2 regions of the Rhizobium leguminosarum genome follow, and region 1 is predicted to be linked to the other one. Evidence: predicted binding sites of a transcription regulator. Region 1 holds the regulator's gene; the other holds the start of a gene.
The links. Region 1 encodes PhoB, which activates phosphate uptake and scavenging genes when phosphate is short. Its sites were predicted from a motif close to TGTCATNNANCTGTCAT; they were not measured.
Positions count from the first base shown of each region.

Region 2: the regulator PhoB is predicted to act here: its motif matches at 1,907-1,923, upstream of BA011_RS16290 (YdcH family protein).

Region 1 covers NZ_CP016286.1:4,631,383-4,635,919, reverse strand. The annotation lists gene BA011_RS22555 (aspartate aminotransferase family protein) at 1-260, opposite strand, end outside; gene BA011_RS22550 (GcrA family cell cycle regulator) at 681-1,214, shown strand; gene phoB (phosphate regulon transcriptional regulator PhoB) at 1,462-2,145, opposite strand; gene phoU (phosphate signaling complex protein PhoU) at 2,280-2,993, opposite strand; gene pstB (phosphate ABC transporter ATP-binding protein PstB) at 3,038-3,853, opposite strand; gene pstA (phosphate ABC transporter permease PstA) at 3,869-4,537, opposite strand, start outside.
Region 2 covers NZ_CP016286.1:3,297,292-3,301,828, forward strand. The annotation lists gene BA011_RS16275 (thiamine phosphate synthase) at 1-126, opposite strand, end outside; partial or broken gene BA011_RS16280 (sulfite exporter TauE/SafE family protein) at 233-996, shown strand; gene BA011_RS16285 (ArsR/SmtB family transcription factor) at 1,161-1,421, shown strand; gene BA011_RS16290 (YdcH family protein) at 1,628-1,801, opposite strand; gene BA011_RS16295 (YdcH family protein) at 2,030-2,233, shown strand; gene purE (5-(carboxyamino)imidazole ribonucleotide mutase) at 2,252-2,746, shown strand; gene BA011_RS16305 (5-(carboxyamino)imidazole ribonucleotide synthase) at 2,743-3,819, shown strand; gene ykgO (type B 50S ribosomal protein L36) at 3,983-4,108, shown strand; gene BA011_RS16315 (hypothetical protein) at 4,221-4,537, shown strand, end outside.

The DNA.
Region 1 (4,537 bases):
GTGGCGTCGGTCAGCCGTTTTGCCAGACGCTCCTGGCCGGGGATCTCATAGATGTTCGACAGGTGCCAGACCTTGTCGGCCTGCTCCTTCAATGCACCGACCACATGCGGATTGCTGTGGCCAACGGAGGTGACGGCGACGCCGGCGCCGAAATCGAGATATCGCTCGCCAGTTTCGGTGACCAGCCATACGCCCTCGCCTCGCTCGAACCGCAGCGGGGCACGAGAATAGGTGTCATAAAGCGGCGCGGCTTCAGCCATGGCGCGATCTCCATCAAAGTTGCCGGGCAATGACTCCGGCTAAGGAAACCAGGCCCGAAAAATCAAAAATGCCGCCTTGCGGCGGCGAGTGGCACTATTTCCTTTTCGCGCTGCAATGTCAACAAAACTGCGCCCTTAGCGTATGCAGCAAGGGTGTACAGCGGCATTTTCAGTCATCAACAGGCATTATTGCAGAAATGACACGCAGGGGCAGCAAGTTGGGGAAAACTACGAATTCGATTCATCCGGATTCATGCGACTCTTGTCACGGAGTCAGGCTCACACTAGGTTAAAGATCAATTACTAGACTGCATGCGGCGGAACTAGTCACCAAAATTGATCAAGCGTTTCTTGTTTCGGAGCTCCCGGGACAACGGTGAGGGATTCTGCCATCACCAACGCAAAAGGTGGAGACAGGGCATGAACTGGACAGACGAGCGGGTCGAGAAACTCAAGAAGCTTTGGGCCGAAGGACTGAGCGCCAGCCAGATCGCGGCACAACTTGGCGGGGTCAGCAGAAACGCGGTCATCGGCAAAGTGCACCGGCTGTGCCTTCCCGGCCGTGCCAAGGCCGGCGGCACCAACACTGCGGCGCGAACGCCGAAGCGCAACACATCGGCGCCGCGCGCACCGAACTACACCTCGCGGATCACGACCCGCACCGTCACCCGCCAGCAGGGCGCGACGATGCTGAAGGAAGAGATCGAGATCGAAACGATCGAGGAAATGGAATACGTGCCGAGAGGCAACGTGGTGGTGCCGATTTCGCGCCGCCTCGGCCTGACGGAACTGACCGAACGCACCTGCAAGTGGCCGGTCGGCGATCCGCTGAAGGACGACTTCCATTTCTGCGGCTGCGAGTCCCCCGACAATTCGCCTTATTGCGGCTATCACCAGAAGCTCGCCTACCAGCCGGTGAATGAACGCCGCCGGGCAGCGGCGCGGGCCAGCTGAACGCGGGCAACCATCGTTAGAATGCAGAAAACGGGCCGAGTGGCCCGTTTTTTTATGCGAGTGGATGTGAGCTCAGGTTCCTCCGTCATGCTCGGCCTTGTGCCGAGCATCTGATCACCTCAATTGCTTTGACGGAAAAACTTTATTTTCAAATACTTAACTTGGCGTGTGCAGATCCTCGGCACAAAGCCGAGGATGACGTCGCAGGTTTTGCCAGGGATTTGTCAGCAGGCTCATATGGAAGCCCTCAGGCTTCCATCGAATAACCGGCGCCGCGGACGGTGCGGATGACGTCCTGCATGTTGGAGAAATTCAGCGCCTTGCGCAGGCGGCCGACATGGACGTCGACGGTGCGCTCGTCAACATAGATATCGTGGCCCCAGACGCCATCGAGAAGCTGCGAGCGGGAGAAGACCCGGCCCGGCGACGACATCAGGAATTCCAGCAGGCGGAATTCGGTGGGGCCGAGGCGGACTTCGCGGCTCTTGCGATGGACGCGATGGGTTTCGCGGTCAAGCTCGATATCGCCGCATTTCAGCACCGTCGACAGCACCTCGGGACGGGCGCGGCGCAGCATCGCCTTGACGCGGGCAACGAGCTCGGGGGTCGAGAAGGGCTTGACGACATAATCGTCGGCGCCCGTCGACAATCCGCGGACGCGCTCGCTCTCCTCGCCGCGCGCCGTCAGCATGATGATCGGCAGTCGCTCGGTTTCCGGCCGCATGCGCAGGCGCCGGCAGAGCTCGATGCCGGAGACCCCCGGCAGCATCCAATCGAGGATGAGAAGATCGGGCGTGCGCTCCTGAAGCCTCATTTCGGCTTCGTCGCCACGAAGGATGGTATCGACCTCGAAGCCTTCCGCTTCGAGATTGTAGCGAAGAAGCACGCTGAGGGCTTCCTCGTCTTCAACAACTGCAACTCTCGGGATCATGCGTGTCGGTCTCCTCGCGCATCATCCTTAAATCAGGGGTGATTTAAGCAATTCATCCTGCGCAAATTCAGAAATTGGCTGCGACCTCTTTGCGCGCCCCGGACGGGCGCGCACGCAACTAACTATGCGGGCGGTTATTCCGTGACCGCGCCGACGGTGTTGGCGCTGTCGTCCTTCGGACGATCGCCTTCCGGCTGTGCGCCTGTCGTCATGTAAAAGATCGTCTCGGCGATGTTGGTGGCATGGTCGCCGATGCGCTCGATGTTCTTGGCGCAGAAGAGAAGATGCGTGCAGCTGGTGATGTTGCGCGGATCTTCCATCATGTAGGTCAGGAGTTCGCGAAACAGCGAGGTGTACATCGCGTCGATCTCGTTGTCGCGTTCACGGATCGCATTCGCCTTGTCGGCTGAACGATTGGTGTAGACATCGAGCACTTCCTTGAGCTGGACGAGCGCCAGCTCGGACAGATGCTCGAGGCCGCGGGCGAGCTTACGGGGAACGCCGGTGCTTTGGACGGCGATGACGCGCTTGGCGGTGTTTTTGCCGAGGTCGCCGACGCGTTCGAGATCGGCGGCGATGCGGATCGAACCCATGATTTCACGCAGGTCCGAGGCCATCGGCTGACGGCGGGCGATGGTGACGATCGCCTTGTCGCCGATTTCGCGTTCGGCGTGATCGAGGATCACATCGTCGGAGATGACCTTCTGCGCCAGCGCGGTATCGCCGTTGACGAGGGCGCGGACGGCTTCGCTGACCATCTGCTCGGCCAGGCCGCCCATTTCGGAAATCCGCCTGGACAGGAACTTCAGATCATCATCGTAGGCAGAAAAAATATGTGTCGATGCCATGGGGCTTTATCCTCGAATAACGGGAAGGCTTGGTGTCGCCAAAATCAACCGAAGCGACCCATGATGTAGTCCTGGGTGCGCGGATCGTCGGGATTGGTGAACATCTTGTCGGTGTCGTTCTCCTCGACGAGATTGCCGAGGTGGAACATGGCGGTGCGCTGCGAGACACGCGCGGCCTGCTGCATGGAGTGGGTGACGATGACGATCGTGTAGTTCTCGCGCAGCTCGTGGATCAGTTCCTCGACCTTGGCGGTGGCGATCGGATCGAGCGCCGAGCAGGGCTCGTCCATCAGGATGACTTCAGGGCTGACGGCGACGGCACGCGCAATGCAGAGGCGCTGTTGCTGGCCGCCGGACAGGCCGGTGCCGGATTCATGCACGCGGTCCTTGACCTCGTTCCAGAGGCCGGCGCGCTGCAGGCTGGTTTCGACGATCTGGTCGAGGTCGGCCTTCGACTTGGCAAGGCCATGGATGCGCGGGCCGTAGGAGACGTTTTCATAGATCGTCTTCGGGAACGGGTTCGGCTTCTGGAAGACCATGCCGACGCGGGCGCGAAGTTCGACGACGTCAATATCGGGATCATAGACATCGTCGGTATCAAGCGTGATCTTGCCGGTGACGCGGCAGCCGTCGATCGTATCGTTCATGCGGTTGAGGCACCGCAGAAAGGTCGACTTACCGCAGCCGGACGGGCCGATCAGGGCGGTTACGGTGTTTTCGCGGACGTTCAGGTTCACATCGAAAAGCGCGCGCTTTTCGCCGTAGTAAACCGAGACATCCTTTCCGATCATCTTATAAGGGACGTTGCTCATCTTCTGATCCAGCGCCTTTTCAACTGCAGCTTCCGTCAACATGTTCATGATGTGTAACTCCGTTTACCAGCGGCGCTCGAAGCGACGACGCAAGAGGATGGCGCCCATGTTCATGACGATCAGGAACAGGAGCAGGACGATGATGGCACCCGAAGTACGCTCAACGAAGGCACGTTCTGCCTCGTTGGCCCACATATAGACCTGTACGGGCAGAGCCGTCGAGGGATCGAGCGGTGTCGTCGGCGCGTTGGCGACGAAGGCGACCATGCCGATCAGCAGCAGCGGCGCGGTTTCGCCGAGCGCGTGCGCCAGGCCGATGATCGTGCCGGTCAGGATGCCCGGCATGGCGAGCGGCAGCACATGGTGGAACACCATCTGCATCTTCGAAGCGCCAAGGCCGAGCGCTGCGGCGCGGATCGACGGCGGCACGGCGCGCAGTGCCGCACGCGTCGCGATGATGATCGTCGGCAGGGTCATCAGCGTCAGCACCAGGCCGCCGACCAGCGAGGCCGAGCGCGGCAGGCCGATGAAGTTGATGAAGACGGAAAGACCGAGCAGACCGTAGACGATCGAAGGCACCGCGGCGAGGTTGTTGATGTTGACCTCGATCAGGTCCGTCAGCTTGTTCTTCGGCGCAAACTCCTCGAGATAGATCGAGGCGGCGACGCCGATCGGCAGAGCGAGCACGAGCACGATCAGCATCAGGTAGAGCGAGCCGATCAGGGCGACGCC
Region 2 (4,537 bases), 1.3 Mb from region 1:
CGGCACGATCACCGAGGCGACATCGCCGCCCTTCAGCGCGTCGGCGACGATCCTTGCCTGTTCATCGGCATCGGCGATATCGGCTACGATGAGCACAAGGCGGCAGCGGTTTTCCGGTTCGGTCATAGGGTCTTTCCGTTTCCTGCGATTCCCCTTGGAAATGAGGGATCCACACTCGTTTTGTGTGAGTAGTTCCGTTAGACGAGGCTGGCAAGAGGAGGACGTCGAAAGCATGCCGCAGGATTTGTCATTCTACTACGCCGCCGTGCCCGCCGTTCTGCTGGTAGGCCTCGCAAAGGGCGGCATGGGCGACGCTTTGTCGCTGATCGGCTTGCCCTTCCTCGCCCTCGTCGTCTCGCCGGTGGAGGCGGCCGCCATCCTGCTGCCGATCCTGATTTTGATGGACATGATTTCGCTTGTCATCTGGCGCAAGCATGGCGACTGGACGACGCTGAAGATCATGCTGCCGGGCGCCGTCTTCGGCATCGCGCTGGGCTGGGCAACCTCGGCGCTGGTTCCGGCAACATGCTGCGCATCGTCATCGGCGCGGTGACCATCCTCTTCTGCCTGCGCTATTTCTGGAGCAATTTCGGCCCGGCCGCCGGCAAGGTGATCCCGCCGCGCAACCAGCGGCCGGTGGCCGCCAGCCTCTGGGGCACATTTTCCGGTTACGGCAGCTTCGTCGCCCATGCCGGCGGCGCGCCGTTCCAGATCTATGCCCTGCCGCTCAAATTGCAGCCACGCGAATATACCGGCACCAGCGTACGCTTCTTCGCGATCCTCAACGCCATCAAGCTGATCCCATATTTCGCGCTCGGCCAGCTCGGCACCCAGAACCTTGCGACCTCGGCAACGCTTCTGCCCTTCGCCCCGCTCGCCACCATTGCCGGCGCCTGGTGCGTGCGCCGCATGAAGCCACAGATCTTCTACCCCTTCATGTATGCAATGGCGCTGATCGCCGCCTTCCTGATCGTGCGCGAGGGCCTTGGCTGGTAAAAGGCCCAGCGCCGCACGTCTCTTCAGACGCGCAAAGGACGCTGTAGCGCTTTGAATTGCTGCATAATTCCTTAGATCAATCTCGAATTAAGGAGTTTTGCAGCAGCACGCTGCAATGCACAATTTCCTTGCTGGCACGGCCGGTTTGACGTAGCGTTGCCGCCATGTCGAACACGGACCCTTTCTCTGCGATTGCCGATCCGAACCGGCGGTTTCTGCTGGAGGAATTGCGTCGCGCGCCACGGACGGTCAATGAGCTCGCCGAAGGCCTGCCGATCAGCCGTCCTGCTGTTTCACAGCACCTGAAGGCGCTTCTCGACAGCAATCTCGTTTCCGTGACCTCGGAAGGCACCAAACGCATCTACGCAGTCAATAACCGTGGCTTCGACAAGCTCAATTTGTGGCTGGATCAGTTCTGGGCCTGATGCATGTTCCCGTAAGATCTGGGGATACGATGCGAATCATAAGAATGCGATGTGAGACGTGACAGACCCAAAAGCGCCAGCCACGATGCCGGATGCATCGGACTGGCGCAAATATGGTGTCAAATCACCGGTTCTTGCAAATTTTTGGCGGAATGGATGGATTTACCTTGTTGCGCAAGATGATCGCCCGGCGACCCTTGGGAAGACTAGTGGACGGATGACTTAAGACGCTGAATCTCGTCCTTGATGCGCAGCTTGCGGCGCTTGCATTCGGCAAGTTCCGTATCGGAAATAGAGGGAGATGTTCTGAGCGCGTGCAACTCCTCCTCGAGAGCGACATGCTTTTTCTGGAGTGACTCAAGATGAGCTTGAACAGTCATATGACCCTTCCTTCCTCTTACCCTCCCCGGCCAACATCGTCGGGGATCAAGGTGTCAACGGGCGGGACTGTGACATATTTTTGACGGCTTGTCGAAGGCCAAAAGATGAAGACTGCATGGCAATTTCATGATCAAGACTAACTAGCCGTTACCTGTATTTGGTGATAGGAGCTTGCGGAAATCATCGCCAGATCGGACAAGGTCCAAGGACGATAACGGGGAATGTATATGGCCGATCAGGAACAGGCGGAAATCAGGCTCATAGTGGCGCGCCTGCGCCAGGAGCACGAGGATTTCGACGCCGCGATCAACGCCATGATCCAGACCGGATGCGACGCTCTGCGGATCCAGCGCATGAAAAAGAAGAAGCTCGTTATCAAAGACAGGCTCTCCAAGCTGGAAGATCAGATCATCCCTGACATCATCGCCTGAGAGGGAATAGCAGCAACGATGACAGACAGACCACCCGTCGCCATCATCATGGGCAGCCAGTCCGACTGGGAGACCATGAAAAACGCCGCCGACACGCTGGAGGCGCTGGAAATTCCCTATGACGCGCGCATCATTTCGGCGCACCGCACAGTCGACCGGCTGGTCAATTTCGCCAAGGGCGCACGCGCGGAGGGCTTCAAGGTCATCATCGCCGGCGCCGGCGGCGCCGCCCACCTGCCGGGCATGACCGCCGCGATGACGCCGCTGCCGGTCTTCGGCGTGCCGGTCCAGTCGAAAGCCCTGTCCGGCCAGGACAGCCTCCTTTCCATCGTGCAGATGCCGGCCGGTATTCCCGTCGGCACGCTCGCCATCGGCAAGGCCGGCGCAGTCAACGCCGCCCTTCTCGCCGCCGCCGTGCTTGCCCTTTCCGACGAAGAAATCGCCGACCGGCTCGACGAATGGCGCGAGCGCCAGAGTGCTGCCGTCGCCGAATACCCGATGGACGACCTATGACGGCGAGAACGATCGGCATTATCGGCGGCGGCCAGCTCGGCCGCATGCTGGCCATTGCCGCCGCCAGGTTGAATTTTCGCACGGTCATCCTCGAGCCGCAGGCAGACTGCCCGGCCGCCCAGCTCGCCAACCGGCAGATTACCGCCGCCTATGACGATCCCTTGGCACTGGCCGAGCTCGCCGATATCTGCGACGTCGTCACCTACGAATTCGAGAACGTGCCCGTCGCAGCCGCCGAAACGCTGTCGGCGAGCGTGTCCGTCTATCCGCCGCCCAAGGCGCTGGAAGCCGCCCAGGACCGCCTCGTCGAAAAACGCTTTCTCAACGGCTGCGGCATAACCACTGCCCGCTTCCATGTGATCGACAGCCAGGCCGATCTCGAGACGGCACTGAAGGATTTCGGCGGCCAGGGCGTGCTGAAGACCCGCCGTCTCGGTTATGACGGCAAGGGCCAGAAGGTTTTCCGCTCGGCCGCAGACAGCCCGGATGGCGCCTATGCAGCACTTGGCGGCGTGCCGCTCATCCTCGAAAGCTTCGTCGCCTTCAAGCGTGAGGTCTCGATCATCGCCGCCCGCGCCATCGACGGGACGGTCGTCTGCTTCGATCCCGCCGAGAATGTCCACCGCAACGGTATCCTCCACACCTCTACGGTTCCCGCTGCGATCTCTGCGCCGGCGGCGGACGCCGCGTGGCAATCGGCCGAGAAAATCCTTGCTGCATTGAACTATGTCGGCGTCATCGGCATCGAATTCTTCGTGCTTGCCGATGGCGGTCTGATCGCCAACGAGATGGCGCCGCGTGTCCACAACTCCGGTCACTGGACGGAAGCTGCCTGCGTCGTCAGCCAGTTCGAGCAGCATATCCGCGCTGTTGCCGGCCTGCCGCTCGGCAATGCCGAGCGCCATTCCGACTGCGTCATGCAGAACCTGATCGGCGACGATATCCTTGCCGTTCCCGACTGGCTGCGTCGCCCCGATACGCTGGTTCATCTCTATGGCAAGACCGAGTGGCGCCCCGGCCGCAAGATGGGCCACATCACCGCCTTGACGCCGAAATCGCCGGTTTTGGCCTGAGAAAACACCCCTGTGCCTTGGGAAAAACACCTGCATGTGGTTGACACGGAAAAGGTGACGGGGTATCTGCTCCCCACCTAAACAGCGCGCCCGATGGCGCGCTTTTGATTGTTAAAGATACGGGCGAATGTGAATTCCCCCATAGAGATCGCGGATCAGAAAAATGAAGATCAAGAATTCGCTCAAGTCGCTCAAGGCTCGTCACCGTGACAACCGTCTGGTTCGCCGCAAGGGCCGCATGTACATCATCAACAAGCTGAACCCGCGCTTCAAGGCTCGTCAGGGCTGATTTCGCGCGCCCGGATCGCCCTGCCGCGTGAGCTTGCGCCGGCAGATATATCCGGTGGGTCGCTGCGGTGATCACGTCAAATTTGTTTGATCTTCGGCGCTGGCGGGCTAATATGTTCGCCATGCGCTTTTTTGCTTTGACATCAGCGGCGCTGCCGCTCGCTCTCATTTTCCTCACCTCCTCCTTTCCGGCCGCCGCCGCGGAAGAGCCGGCAGCCGCGGCGAAAAAGGACGTCATCATCGAGCAGACGGATGTCAACAATTCGCCGAAGCAGCACCTCGACCAGCTCTTCAGCCAGCTGAAGCGTGAACGCGATCCCGAAAAGGCCAGCGGCATCGCCAATGAAATCCGCATGGAATGGAACGATTCCGGCAGTGCTACCGTCAATCTGCTGATGCAGTGGGCCGACAAGGCGATCGAGGAAAAGCG